4 regions of the Sporosarcina sp. P18a genome follow, and region 1 is predicted to be linked to each of the others. Evidence: riboswitches for the same ligand, from Rfam matches in the RefSeq annotation. Region 1 holds a riboswitch; each other region holds the start of a gene.
The links. Region 1 has a riboswitch for cobalamin ahead of CSV75_RS10860 (hypothetical protein). Riboswitches for the same ligand answer to the same signal wherever they lie in the genome.

Region 1 (3,809 bases):
ATAGTCCTTGCTTATGCCCGACAATTAGCAGTGTAAATACGAAGATCCATGCAACGATCAATACGTATTTATCACGTTTTACGTCTGTTATACTCCCCGCTAGTTCTTCTACCTTAGAATCAATGGAGACGAAAACTTCATTTCCTATATGGTACTGTTGATCGTACGCCCCCGAGGATGAATACTCATTTACCAACTGGATTTCCCGACCTTTTTCTTCCCCATTCATGATCTTAGCTATGATGTGTTGGACAAATAGCGTATCTTCATTGCCATGCATGTCTGTTACATCAGTTTCTTCCTCTATTGTTGTATGGATTACCTTGGCGATCGGTCGATCATAAAATGAATAATTATGATTTACAAAAGCAATGGAAATGGTACAGCAAAATGCTAACAGAAAGAATAAGATCCACTGCAATGTTGTGATGTTTCTGATTCTATTCAAAATAATCCTCCTGACACTCCTAGGATGAGTCACAGATTAATCCTACCATGAATAAGACGTAGATTTGAAAAAAATATCTCTATTACCCCCAATGAGAAAAGCTCCGATTCCATTATAGGAAGAGAAGCGAATGTACCCATTTCCTGGACAGAAAACTGTTCTAGTAAATCCAGCACCTCCAAAACCACCACTTGATGGTAGAGTGTAACATCAATTCCTAGGAGTGTCCCACCTTCCATAAATCTTCCATGTTTCTTTGATCCCGTCAGCCAGTCAAAATCAAAAAACTCTACAACACGGACTTTTTCATCCAGTGGCTTTCGTTTTAAGGAATCTTGGATAAACAGTCCCGCTACGCGCAAAATTAGCTGAGCCTATAGAAGGGATTCAGGTAAGTCGGACTTCAGGAATTCCACCACTCCATGCTTTCATGAGCAGCTGCAACACTTCTGCTGTTTCAATGGTAGAAGATTTCTCCAACGTAACAGAACCTCCTTGATCGGTATGGCGCTGTTCTGCAATTACCCGATTGATCATTGCGGTTTGCTGGTGTTTTGTCGCCTCGTTGATCGATCGATGCATAACTGTGGCTGCTTTGCGCAAAGGTGTTTGCATTCCGCTTTCACAGGATGCTACGTTCAAGTAGTGGTTTATTTCTCTCGCTACTTCTTCAATAAACAGAAGAGCCTTCTTTGAATGCAAATCAATTTTCTGGTCAGCTATAGCGATTTCCCACCCCGCCACTTCAACCCGTAAAGCATGTCCCCATAAACTCTCAATGCCGTTCAGCAAAGGTACAAGTATGGTACATGTACGTGCCAGCTCCGTCTCCTGCATTACATTCGGCAATTGAATATATGAGGATAATGCTGCTTTTTCTTGTCTTTCTTTATTGTAAAAATGCACTACAATACCTTCACTTTCAAGCAGCTGTTTCATCAAACCGATAGCTGAGATTTCTTTATAGTCAATAGTAAGACCGTCAGTGGCATGAAGAAATCTTTCCCTATTGAAGTGGCTAAGCGAACATCCAAAAACGCGTTCTACTTGTTCAGCTTCAAATATACTCCAAGAGCCGCACGCTTGTACTTGTTCCATAAAATAATCGGGTATACATATATGCTTTTCTTTTATCTCGCTTGATAAAAATGATGTGATTCCATTGTCGGAAATATCCATAGTATATTGTTGGACTCTTGTCTTTCGCTGATAGAATGCTTTATCGAAGAACGACATCACTTCAGCTGGTAACGTCACATAGCCTTGGCTCAGTATCCAATATGCTTCCTGTACTTTCCGCAGACGCTGAACAGTTTCATGTTGCATGGCGGCCATTGCTATGAGCATCAATCTCTCCTGAGGCAGACCTATCTGTTTATCACAATAATTGGATGTTACAAACTCATTCATATATGGTTGCAACAGTGCAGAAGGGATCAATTGGTCACGTTCAGCAACAATCTGTAAGCCAAGCCATTTGATTTCGGTTACTGAATAATCATAGATCCATCGATCGTATAACCCATCCTGTAACAATTTCTTTACTACTTGATGAAATCCCGAAAACGCAGGCCCTCCACGCTGTTGTTCTACTTGTTTATACAATAACTGCAATAGTGCCCGTTCGGTTATCTTTTCCACTACTCTCATGTCGCGGTCTCCTTTCGTAAACAACAAAAAAACAATCATTCCGCCTCTTCGGCAAAATGATTGCAATAGTTGTGAATGAGGAAACAAAGTCAGGCAGCTTTAATATACTACACACAAAAATGCATAGATGTAGATACCTTTTTTGCTTCCACTCCTCAACCCCCGAAGAAAGTGTCGCTTTTTCGATACGTGGCAGGTCTCCTGGCTTCACTTCATCCTTCCGCAAGTTCCTTCCCATGTCTCCATAGTGGCTAATTCTAGCGGTCGTCCGTGTATACAGTTGCGGGGACAGCTCCGGTTGACGGATTCCCTTTTATACCTTGATAGGTACCAGCGCATCGTGCAAACTCATTTATTTTATTGCTATCATTTTATCATGGATAACATAGTGGGTGGTAGCGTTTGTATGCATTAGAAGAATCATGACATAACTAAATAGGGTACCTATGCAAAAAACATTGTGAGTACGTCCACAATCGTTTTGTGCTAGGCACCCCGTGTAGAGTGTTCTTCATTACTTACATTAGTTGTTGACCGCATAGACAGCCGCACTCCGCCAATCCTTGAACATATGCTTCTTCCCACGTGATTCCGTGGATGAAACCATTCTCCGAGTAGCCTGTGATTAAATAGAATGTTTCGTTCTGCTCCGGTAGTGATGAATTGTTCTGATAGTTGTTGTTTTTCATAAGAATTACCTCCTGGATTTTGTATTTTTCGTAGTATATGCCTTGCCGGGGAATAAAAGAACATTTTTTTCGGCATTTAATGATAATTGCCCATTTGACAGCGCTTACATTACGAAGTCAAAAGGAAGGAATTCTTTATATATATCCCCGAGTAAATATACTACAGACATACTTTATAATTCAGTGAATTCTGTTTATTGTACCACCCAAATAAATAATTGTAAATATAAAAGTTGTAATTCCCTGTTAACATTTGTAGATTTTCGAGAAGAACCTATGACTTCTCTATCATTTAATGACTAAAACACGACCTTATAACTTTTTATACAAAAAAATCTCCCTAAGTCCTCTTTACGACTTAGAGAGATCCGTAGTGATTAGGACATTTGCTTTTCGCAAATGTCGATGACTGCTCTGACAGAGTCAGCTGACTTGTCGAGTGCTATTTGTTCTTCCTTTGTTAACGGAAGTTCAATCACACTCTCGATACCATTGCCCCCGAGAACAGTGGGTACGCCTAAATAAATGTTTTGATATCCATATTCGCCCTCTAAATAAGCAATGGACGGCATAATTCGTTTCTTATCTTTAATAATTGCTTCAGCCATCTCAACCAAAGCCGCTGCCGGTGCGTAATAAGCGCTACCGTTACCTAGTAGTGAGACGATCTCACCACCGCCTTTTCGAGTGCGCTCCACAATTGCTTCTAGCCGTTCGTTCGAGATAATCTTATCCAATGGAATGCCGCCGGCGTACGAATAACGTACAAGTGGAACCATATCATCTCCGTGTCCACCAAGTACAAAGCCCGAAATATCCTCTACGGATATATTTAGTTCTTCCGAGATGAACGTAGTGAAACGCGCAGTATCAAGCACGCCTGATTGTCCAATTACGCGGTTTTTAGGAAAGCCAGTTGTTTTATAACATACATATGTCATCGCATCAACTGGATTACTTAAAATCAGCACGGTACTGTCTGGCGCGTAACGTTTCACTTGTTCGGAAACAGAACGCATAAT
Region 2 (3,809 bases), on a different contig from region 1:
ATACCATTTGACAATAACCTACTCGGAGGTAACACAATGAATGCAGTAGAGCAGATCCAACATGAAATTAAAGAAGCATTGCACGAAGCGATTGAGAAAGCACAACTAGTCGAAGGTGCAGCTATTCCGGAAATTAAACTGGAATCACCAAGAAGTAAAGAGAACGGCGATTATGCAGCGAATATCGCTATGCAGTTGACAAAACTAGCGAAAAAGCCACCGCGTGCAATCGCGGAAAGTATCTTGGAGCATCTTGATACGACAAACACGGCAATCGCCTCCATTGAAATTGCAGGACCCGGTTTCCTCAATATCCGTTTGAAAACAGATAGTCTCGGAGATATCGTGAAATCTGTCCTTGACCAAGGGGCAGACTACGGACGTTCCGACAGTGGACAGCAACAGAAGATCCAAGTTGAATTCGTTTCAGCGAACCCAACAGGCGACTTGCACTTAGGACACGCACGCGGGGCATCACTTGGTGATTCATTATGTAATATTCTTGACAAAGCAGGCTATGACGTAGCGCGGGAATACTACATCAATGATGCGGGTAATCAAATAAATAACTTAGCGTTATCGATTGACGTTCGTTATTTCGAAGCACTTGGATTAGAAAAAGAAATGCCAGAAGACGGCTATCGCGGTGCAGATATCATCGCTATCGCAAAAGGCCTCGTTGAACAATATGGAGACAAGTATGTCAATGTTCCAGAAGAAGAGCGACTTGCATTTTTCCGTGAACACGGCTTGAATATCGAATTGGATAAACTAAAGAAAGATTTAACGGACTTCCGTGTTCATTTCGATAACTGGTTTTCGGAAACATCCCTATATAACAACGGCAAGATCGAAATCGCACTCCAAAAACTTCGTGAAAATGGCCATGTCTATGAAGAAGACGGCGCGACTTGGTTCCGCTCCACTACATTTGGTGACGATAAAGACCGTGTATTGATCAAGCAAGACGGTTCATTCACGTACTTAACACCGGACATTGCCTATCACCAAGACAAGCTGAGTCGTGGATTTGATAAACTGATCAATATTTGGGGAGCAGACCACCACGGGTATATTCCACGTATGAAAGCAGCAATCCAGGCGCTAGGTTATGACCGCGATACGCTCGAAGTAGAAGTGGCGCAAATGGTTCAGCTCTATAAAGACGGAGAAAAATTCAAAATGAGCAAGCGCACAGGAAAAGCGGTCACATTGCGTGAACTTGTAGAAGAAGTCGGACTAGACGCTGTACGGTATTTCTTTGCGATGCGCTCAGGAGACGCACAAATGGACTTCGATTTAGATTTGGCGGTATCCAAATCCAATGAAAACCCTGTCTATTACGCACAATACGCGCACGCACGTATCTGTTCAATCCTACGTCAGGCAAAAGAACAGAACGTGGAAGCGTCAACGAAAAACGTCACGCTGTTGCAAGATGAGAAAGAATTGGAGCTACTGAAGAAGCTTGGAGATTTCCCGAGACTTATCAGCGACTCAGCTCGCATGCGCGCACCGCACCGCGTGACAACTTATATTCAAGAACTCGCAGCTACATTCCATAGTTTCTACAATGCGAATAAAGTGCTCGACCCGGAAAATAAAGACCTGTCCGAGGCGCGTTTGGCTTTGATCACAGCAACTAAAACGACGATCGCGAACGCGTTGAAATTAGTTGGCGTTGAAGCACCGGAAAGAATGTAATATATCGAAAACGGCCAAGCAGATTATTTACTGCTTGGCTTTTTATGTCTTTGGAAGTACTGCCTGTCAAAGTTTCATCAAATGCAACGAAATATCCCAATAGCGCGATCTTCAAGCAGTTCGGCGCGGTTACACATCATAATAGCGCGGATCACTCAACGATTAGCGCGGTTACATAGAGTAATTGCGCGGTGTTAAACACGAAATGCGCGGTCTATTCCAGTTTTAGCGCGGTTCAACCTACCACCACAAGAACAGGTAGGAAGTGGGGATGACTTTTGAAAGATCAGCACCGCCCTGTACAACCCTCACTATTACCGCTATAATAAAGCATAATTACATATCTTCTAAAAGGTTCTCAATACTAGAGATGAAAAGTGAAATCGGTTCAAATCCGATGCGGTCCCGCCACTGTACGTGCTATGCACAAGCCAGGTCACCTGCCTTTTTAGAAAATGAAGTTCCGCAGCAACCTACGAGGATAGGTGTAATGGAAGAAGTCACGTCCTGATTTCATCCCACCTAATCCTTCGAATGATCGAAGGATTTTTTCGTGTCTGCGACTTGCGTAATGCAACACACATATTAAAGGAGGAGCACACATGAAGAAGTTTTTACAACTACTGCTGACAGCAATGCTCGCGGTACTACTACTCGCAGCATGTGGAAGCGATAGTGCAAAAGAAGAAACACCAGCAAATGAAAATCAAGCTGGCGAAGAAACGAAAACAGAACAAGCATCAACGGATACAACGAGTTATCCATACACTCTGACAGATGCGATTGGCAAAGAAGTTACATTTGAAAAAGTGCCAGAAACTGTCATTTCATTACTTCCAAGCAACACGGAAATATTATTCGGGATTGGTGCAGGGGATAAAGTCATCGCAGTAACAGAAAACGATGACTATCCTGAAGAAGTAACGGAGCTTGATACAGTAGGGGATTTTACGGTCAACATAGAAAAAGTGATTTCATTGCAACCGGAAGCGGTGTTCGCACATGAAATGATGTTGGGTTCGAATGAAGAAGGATTGAATCAGATTCGTGACGCAGGCATCCCTGTGATCGTTATACAGAATGCAGGAACATTTGAAGAGACATATGAAACGATTGAATTGATTGGTAAAGTTATGGACAAAAATGTGGAAGCGAATCAAATCGTTGAAGATATGAAAACGAAAGTCGCTGATATCGAAAAGAAAGCAGCGGACATTACGGACAAGAAGCGCGTGTTTATTGAAAACTCCGATGCACCTGAAATTTACACGGCAGGAAAAGGAACTTTCCCACAACAGTTTTTGGATATGATCAATGCTGAAAACATCGTGACAGAAGAAGGTTGGATTATGATCAGTCCTGAAACGATTGTAGATGAAAATCCGGATGTAATTTTGGCAATATATAGCTATGTTCCAAACGTTGTAGAAAATATTAAGACGCGTGACGGGTTTGATGCAGTTACTGCGATCAAAGAAGATCGAGTCATTCAACTGGATGAAGATATTACAAGCCGTACAGGTCCGCGTTTGGCTGACGGATTAGAATCGTTTGCGAAAGCAGTCTATCCTGAGGTATTCGGTGAATAAAACTGCGCTCGCCTATGTCGTGTCGATTGCCACGCTCCTTGTGGCAATCTGGCTCGGCGTATCGATCGGTACAGTGAAAATACCAATAGAGACGCTATGGAATCAATCGGATGCGACCGCGAGTAATATTTTGTGGAAGATCCGTATGCCACGTGTGTTGCTGGCCGGAATTGTCGGTGCCTCACTGGCTATATCAGGAGCCGCGTTCCAAGGGCTTTTGAAAAACCCGTTAGCTGATCCTTACACCCTCGGAGTGTCATCCGGTGCCTCTGTCGGCGCCGTGATCACACTCTTTTTTGGTATATCGCTGCCGGTTCTTGGCGCGTTCACCTTACCTGTATTTAGTATGATGGGTGCCGCAATCACGATGTTTTTAGTGATCGGTTTTGCTCGAATGGTCGACCGGTCGATGAAAATGGAGACGATCATTTTAACAGGAATCATTTTTGGTTCATTTCTTGGCTCTGTGCTGTCGCTGATGATCGCGTTAACGCAAGAAGAACTTCGTCAGATCGT
Region 3 (3,809 bases), on a different contig from region 1:
AGCGGCGCGTCAGGAACTACTTAAGTGGTTCACCGAGCTGCATTCATTGGACGATGGAGGGAAGTCGTTAGCTGAATTGATGGCACAAGCAGCAAAGTTATTGGAGAACAAAGCATCGACCGTCTTGCAACATAGACAGTAGAAAATAGTTTTATATTATACCATGCATAGCAAGTAGGCGAGTAGGGTATAGAATACACAAGGAGGTGGTCAGATGTTTCAAGATGCGATCGACTGGCTTGTAGGGCCGGCGAATAATTTCATTTGGACGTATGTTTTAATTGGACTGTTATTGGTAGCAGGTTTATATTTCACAATTCGCACGAAATTTGTACAAGTGCGCTTATTTGGTGAGATGTTCCGTCTGATTGTAGAGAAGAAGGATAACAATGACGGGGTATCGCCATTCCAGGCATTCACAATTAGTGCCGCGTCGCGCGTAGGAACAGGTAACGTAGCAGGGGTAGCCCTTGCGATCGGAATTGGTGGGCCCGGCGCGGTATTCTGGATGTGGGTTATCGCTGTAATCGGCATGGCGACAGGATTCATCGAAAGTACATTGGCACAAGTGTATAAAGTGAAAGACGGCGACACATTCCGCGGGGGGCCGGCGTATTATATGCAAAAAGCGCTAGGCTGGCGTAAACTCGGAATTGTCTTCGCGATTTTACTGACCATGTGTTTCGGATTCATATTTAATGCAGTACAATCTAACACCATCAGTCAGTCATTCACTGACGTATTCGGCATTCCTAACTGGAGTGTCGGGGTTGGGTTAATGCTATTAACAGGGATTATCGTCTTCGGTGGCGTCAAACGGATTGTAAAAGTAACACAGACCATCGTACCCATCATGGCGACTTTCTATATTTTGGTAGCGTTATATATCGTGATTATGAATATTTCAGAAGTTCCAGGCATTATTGTATTGATATTCGAGCATGCTTTCGGAATTAAAGAAGTCATGGGTGGCGGAATCGGAATGGCCATGATGCAAGGTGTACGTCGCGGTCTCTTCTCCAATGAAGCAGGTATGGGTAGTGTGCCAAACGCAGCTGCTACAGCGAACGTATCGCATCCGGCAAAACAAGGATTGGTACAAAGTCTAGGTGTGTTTTTCGATACCATCATCATCTGTTCTGCGACAGCATTCATCATTTTGCTCGGCGGATTGTATCAAACAGGTGAAACAAACGGTATCATCTTGACACAAAATTCCATGGCCGTACAAGTAGGCGCATGGGCACCATACTTCATTGCCGGTGCTATCATGTTCTTCGCCTTTAGTTCCATCATCGGAAATTATTATTATGGCGAAACAAATATTGAATTCATTCATGCTAACATCGTATGGAAACGAATCTATCAAGTTCTCGTACTTGTCATGGTATACTTCGGTGCAATCGCAAAAGTACAAGTTGTATGGGATATGGCCGACCTATTCATGGGACTAATGGCCATCATTAACTTAATCGTCATTCTACTACTTGGTAAAATTGCCTTTAAAGTACTTGACGACTTCACTAAACAACGTAAAGCCGGCAGAAACCCTGTCTTCAAATCAGCCAGCATCCCTGAATTAAAAGGCGCAGAATGTTGGGAAGAGACAGCGGAAAAACCAGAAGATCGTTTGTAATAGAGGTGGTTTGTGGATGTTAGGGATATGATTTTTAATCTTTAACTTATTACCATGTATAAATTAGGATTGCAGCGGAAATCCCTTCTCCACACAAACTATTTAGTCAAGAAGTAAAAAGTTTGATATACTATAAAATACTGAATAACAAAAGTCGAATCGTAGTTCAGAAGAAGGATTCTGAACTTCGGTTCGATTTTTGTTTTGCATGTTTGAACACAACATGTTAGGGTTATATATGAATCGACACACTATATATAGTGTATAACAGCAAACAGATGAATTGGTACCCACCACGTTTAAAAGGGAATCCGCCACTAACGGAGCTGCCCCCGCAACTGAGGGCACGGACGACTATCTTATAAAACCACTGCTTCGGCGGGAAGGAAAGATGGAAGAACGATGTGCCAGCCAGTAGACCTGCCAGTCATCTCAGCAAAACATTCTTCGGGGTTGGAGAGTGAAAGCACAAAGCAGTCTTATTTCAGTCTGCCTAAAACTTTCCGCGATCTACTAAGCGTCAATTGACGACTCCCGATTTTATTGGGAGTTTTTTTATTTAGTACATAACCGAATTAATTAACTAAAGGGAGCGGATATCATGGCTATTATTCAAGAAACTAAGGGACTTAATCTAGTGTTGGAAAACTTACAAGAAGAATTCGGCAAGAAACAAATGGTGCCGTTAATCGAAGCGAGTGAGAAATTCCAGGAGCGCCACCCAGCTAGCACGGCAACTGAATGGACAAACGCGATGGTACTAGAGTCTTTAAGCCGTATTGATGAAGCGAATACGTATTGGACGTTTGTAGCTGCACGTATTTATTTATTCGACGTCTATGCAAAGCAACAAGCATTGCGCGGGGCAGATGTTTATACCGACTTTGCGAAAAATGTAGAACGCTTGGTGGAACAAGGTTTATATACATCCGTTCTGACAGAGAAATATAGCCTGGATGAGCTTCAGGAAATCGGTAAACTACTCGATCCTTCTCGTGACCTATTATTCACATATATCGGTTTGAAAACATTGGTAGACCGATACGTAACCGTAAACTTTAAAAAACAGCCAGTGGAGCTGCCGCAAGAGCGCTGGTTGATCATCGCGATGACGCTAATGCAAGACGAAACAGTAGACCGCATTCATAAAGTTGGCGAAGCATACTGGGCGATGAGCAATTTATACATGACAGTAGCGACACCTACATTATCGAATGCAGGCAAGATGCACGGTCAGCTATCCAGTTGCTTTATCGATACAGTGGATGATTCCTTACAAGGGATCTACAACAGCAACACTGATATCGCGAACTTGTCGAAATTTGGTGGTGGTATCGGTGTCTATATGGGGAAAGTTCGTTCCCGCGGTGCATCGATTCGTGGTTTCGAAGGCGCGTCAAGCGGTGTTCTTCCATGGATCAAACAACTGAACAATACGGCAGTCAGTGTCGATCAACTCGGTCAACGTCAAGGTGCCGTAGCCGTTTATCTCGACGTATGGCATCAAGACATCTTCACATTCCTCGATCTCAAGCTCAATAACGGCGATGACCGTTTACGTGCACATGACATTTTCACAGGCGTTTGCTTGCCAGACTTGTTCATGGAGAAAGTCGAGTCCCGTGAAGACTGGCATTTATTCGATCCACATGAAGTCCGCACGAAAATGGGCTATTCATTGGAAGACTTCTATGATGAAAGAAAAGGACAAGGAACATTCCGCGAGAAGTATGAAGAATGCGTCCGTAATGAAGATTTATCACGAGAGACGGTTTCCGCGATTGAAATCATGAAACGTATCTTGCGTAGCCAGCTGGAGACGGGAACACCATTCATGTTCTATCGCGACGAGGTAAACCGCATGAATCCGAATAAGCATGAAGGTATGATTTATTCTAGTAATTTGTGTTCGGAAATATTACAAAATATGTCAGCTAGTACACATGAATCCGTAACACTAGAAGACGATATGATCGTTACACGCACGAAGCCAGGCGATTTCGTTGTATGTAATCTGTCATCGATTAACCTTGGAAGAGCAGTGACAGCAGATGTGCTAGACCGTTTGATCAAAATTCAAGTGCGTATGCTCGACAATGTCATCGATCAGAACCAAATCCCAGTTGTACAAGCGCAACGCACCAATGCACGCTACCGTGGAATTGGACTCGGC
Region 4 (3,809 bases), on a different contig from region 1:
GCCTATACGGAATCAGCTATTGATCTATTGACTATGCCTGTTGATTTATCGAGAGTTCTATCTATTCCAGGCGGAGAAAGTCAAGAGATGAGTTACACCGATATGCAGATGATTGTCATAAGTGATGAAGTATTGTCGGAGATAGACGTAGAAGAAAAGCAATTGCTCTTCGTTAACTCCGATAGTTTGACGGAAAACTTTATGAAATTCCAAGCGGATCAGCAAATCGTATTTCAAGGCAAAGAGCATATGTATGATCTGACACTGAAAGGGACGGAAAGAGTAGCTGTTCTTCCAACGCGTGTAGCTTATGGTTTTGTTGTCGCGGTAGTGGATGATCGGGTGTTCCAGAAAATGAATGTAGATAAAGACCCTTCCATAACGCCTGAATTCACTGAGTATCATGGAGTGGATATTACTAATGAAAATGATCTCGAAAAAGCGAATGAACTATTTAATGTGTTGGGAATAAACGAATGGGCAGGGCATGAATCAAAGCTTGAGGAAAGAACGAAACAGATGCAAAGTGCTGGCATGATCATGTTCATCGTGGGATTCCTTGGCCTTGCTTTCCTTGTTACGTCTGGCTGCGTCTTATACTTTAAACAGATGGACGAAAGTGAAGATGAAAAGTCGAACTACACTATTCTTCGTAAACTAGGCTATACACAAACGGATTTACTGAAAGGGATTCAACGAAAGCAGTTATTTAATTTCGGTATTCCATTAGTCGTCGGTCTCTTACATAGCTATTTTGCTGTAAAATCCGGCTGGTTTTTATTCGGTACTGAAATGCTGACACCAACGATTATCATAATGTTAATCTACACAGCACTATATTCAATATTTGGTTTGCTTTCCGTGTGGAATTATAAGCGTGTGATTAAAGATTCTCTATAACAGATTAATCCCCCTGACAAGGCAAGGACAGGGGGATTTTATTATGAATTAATTACTACCTACTAATTCAGCTACTACGATTTGATATGCTTTATCTAAATTAGCCAATTGTTTAGCTTTTTCTGCTGAGTTGTAGGTATGATCTTCGGAAATTTGTTTCTTTACATCTTTCACCAATATAGGAAGGGGGGTAGAGTGAGTACCCACACGTTCCGACATCAATGTGTCCTTTAATAAGTTTGTAAAGTCGTTAATAGTTTGATTGCACATCATTCATTCTCCTCATCGTGTTTGTATTAGTTCGTTGACATAAAAAACATCCATCCAGTAAATACCTGGAAGGATGTTAAGTGGGAAGCCATGACGAATTAAACGGTTCGGCAGGAAAAACATTTACGTTGGATCGACAGAAACTATATCGAAGCCTCCTAAAGAATGTCCTGATTCCGTTTTTTCGTACGTCGGCTTGTGTATGATTTTTCATAAGCCGCACTTGACACCTCCTATCCGCGTAGGGTATTGGTGTGTACTGATCTAGGCAGGTCTCCTGGCTCGTTTTCATCGTATAATTCACCTTCCCATTTCCCTTGCGGTGAAACAGTGGTAACGAATTATACTCCAACTCACAGTTGCGGGACAGCATCGGTTTTTCACCGATTTCCCTTTTAAGCGTTTAAGAAAATAAACGCACCTATCTCTAACACGATATTCAGTTGCCCTTTTAGTATATCACTCTTATTTAGAAAGGAACAAAAATAGTACAGCATCCTCCACTACATGACGAACACACCCTAATCCTACGGGTCGCGCTACTTGGAACAACGATTTATGTTTCCGGCCTATTCTATGGCTTAAAGTCTACCCAATTAAAGAATGCCGTGTAGCGTTTCGTTGATATATGAAAACACCTACAAACACGACAAACTCAGACGCTGGAATAGATAACCAAATACCGTTCAATCCAAAGAAGCGAGGTAAAATCATTAAGAAAATCAACATAATGATAATTTCGCGTGAAGCTGTGATCCAAGTTGCCATCCGTACATTGCCGATAGACTGATAATAGGTCATCATGACAAAGTTCGTACCTGTAAATAAATAAGCAAAGAAGAATAAATTAATTCCTGTAGTAGCCAAATCTCTTACGGCTTGTGGGAAGTCCTCGAAGATCGATACGATAGGGCTTGCCGCGAATTGACCGACAAGGAAGAACACAGCACCTGCCATGACAACGGTGAGAGTGGCCTTTTTTACAGTTTCCCTCATCCTTGCCTGGTTGCCGGAGCCTTGATAATAACTGATAAGTGGCTGAATCGCACCACCCATTCCAAGGAACAGCATGAGCATGACACTGTGTACATAGTTCAAAATAGAGAAGGCCGCAACACCTTCCGTGCCGGCCATCCGTTCGAACGCGATATTATGTGTAATGGTAAAGAAAGAGATCCCTAGCTCGGAAAGGAAGCTCGGAAATCCAACAAGTAGAATGGCTAGAAACAGCTTTTTATTAAACTTCAAGCGAATCAGTTTCAAGTTATTGTTCTTTTTTAAGAAGTGGGTTGCGAGTACTAGCATACCTATGAATGATGCAATAATGGTGGCGGATGCAGCACCGGCAACACCGTAATCAAAAATAAATAAGAATATATAATTCAGGACGATGTTAACGACAGATGTCACAATTAGCCCAGCCATTGAAAGATTCGGTGCTCCATCGTTGCGTACGAAAATACTAAAGGTGTTTTCTACAGTAAAGATAAAGCCAAATAGTAGAATGACAAATAAATATTGTGAAACATAAGGGAAAGTGGTCGTATTGGCTCCAAGTGCATAAGCTAACGGATCCCTATAAATAAAAGCGGTTAAACCTACTATAATGGTGGATAAGAAAATGGAGAAAATTGCATGTGTGAAAATCGAACGAGCTTTCAGCACATCTTTGGAACCCATTGCCATCGAGTATTTCGTGGCGGCGCCTATACCGATCCATAGGGAAATAGCAAAAAAAATCGTATAAACGGGAGCCGAAATTCCGACTCCCGCTAATGCTTCTGCACCTAATCGATTACCGACCATGATGCCGTCCGCTACAATATTGATTGCCATCAGCAACATACCGATAGTTGACGGTATTAAGTACCGTAAAAAGATACGTCCTACTGGCTCCGTATCCAATAGATTTAACTTGGGTGAAAAGCTCACTGCAAAGGACTCCTTTGAAGGTCAAGCTCCATGATAAGACAAGGGAATTCACCCAAATCATCAATTTGTCCATTTAACTTAAATCCGAACTTTTCATATAAGTGTTGTGCTGCTTTATTATCTGGATAAATACTTAAATAAATCTTGTCACATTGATATTTTTCTTCCATTCTGGTAAGTAGAAGTGTTAGGAATCTGCTGGCATAGCCTTTTCCTTGGTGATGCTGATCGATCATAAAGCGATCAAGCCATACATTGCCTGTATCTGCCTCACGTCCATGCATTGCATAACCGACTAAATCTTCTCCATCATATAATCCAATGGACTTCCATTCTGGTTCAAATTGCGATTGTGCTAGTGAAAATGAATTACTTTCAATAAAGTTCTTTTGGTTTTCGTGTACGGATAAATAGGCAACATCTTGCCAATTTTCATTCGTTACCTCACTTGCGTGGAGGCTCATAATTCCATCTCGCTTTCAATTTTGTGTAAAACGGTAAAACTATTTTTGTTTTATCAGTTTATTTATTCATCGCTTTATAATAAACCCAAACAACAAAATATCCACTATGGAATCCAGTGCTTCGGTTACAGTCATACGATTTTCATAGAAAAACTTTCGATCAAGCGTGGAGTTCGTTGCATCTATGATCAACTTCATCAGTAACTCTACGTTTTGATCTGCAATGATTCCTTCATGAATTCC

Region 2: another riboswitch for cobalamin. It lies ahead of CSV75_RS09040 (ABC transporter substrate-binding protein); the one in region 1 lies ahead of CSV75_RS10860 (hypothetical protein).
Region 3: another riboswitch for cobalamin. It lies ahead of CSV75_RS09420 (ribonucleoside-diphosphate reductase subunit alpha); the one in region 1 lies ahead of CSV75_RS10860 (hypothetical protein).
Region 4: another riboswitch for cobalamin. It lies ahead of CSV75_RS13740 (hypothetical protein); the one in region 1 lies ahead of CSV75_RS10860 (hypothetical protein).

What each region holds. Positions count from the first base shown of each region.
Region 1 is NZ_PDYQ01000003.1:243,177-246,985, forward strand. It holds gene CSV75_RS10850 (YibE/F family protein) at 1-451, opposite strand, end outside; gene CSV75_RS10860 (hypothetical protein) at 836-2,098, opposite strand; cobalamin riboswitch at 2,273-2,449, opposite strand; gene CSV75_RS16320 (hypothetical protein) at 2,617-2,787, opposite strand; gene mdh (malate dehydrogenase) at 3,165-3,809, opposite strand, start outside.
Region 2 is NZ_PDYQ01000002.1:321,742-325,550, reverse strand. It holds gene CSV75_RS09050 (YwiB family protein) at 1-40, shown strand, start outside; gene argS (arginine--tRNA ligase) at 37-1,704, shown strand; cobalamin riboswitch at 2,040-2,166, shown strand; gene CSV75_RS09040 (ABC transporter substrate-binding protein) at 2,307-3,293, shown strand; gene CSV75_RS09035 (FecCD family ABC transporter permease) at 3,286-3,809, shown strand, end outside.
Region 3 is NZ_PDYQ01000002.1:402,196-406,004, reverse strand. It holds gene CSV75_RS09430 (glycerate kinase) at 1-142, shown strand, start outside; gene CSV75_RS09425 (alanine/glycine:cation symporter family protein) at 215-1,636, shown strand; cobalamin riboswitch at 1,903-2,078, shown strand; gene CSV75_RS09420 (ribonucleoside-diphosphate reductase subunit alpha) at 2,238-3,809, shown strand, end outside.
Region 4 is NZ_PDYQ01000006.1:64,166-67,974, reverse strand. It holds gene CSV75_RS13745 (ABC transporter permease) at 1-900, shown strand, start outside; gene CSV75_RS13740 (hypothetical protein) at 949-1,173, opposite strand; cobalamin riboswitch at 1,421-1,610, opposite strand; gene CSV75_RS13735 (MATE family efflux transporter) at 1,759-3,102, opposite strand; gene CSV75_RS13730 (GNAT family N-acetyltransferase) at 3,099-3,566, opposite strand; gene CSV75_RS13725 (TetR/AcrR family transcriptional regulator) at 3,633-3,809, opposite strand, start outside.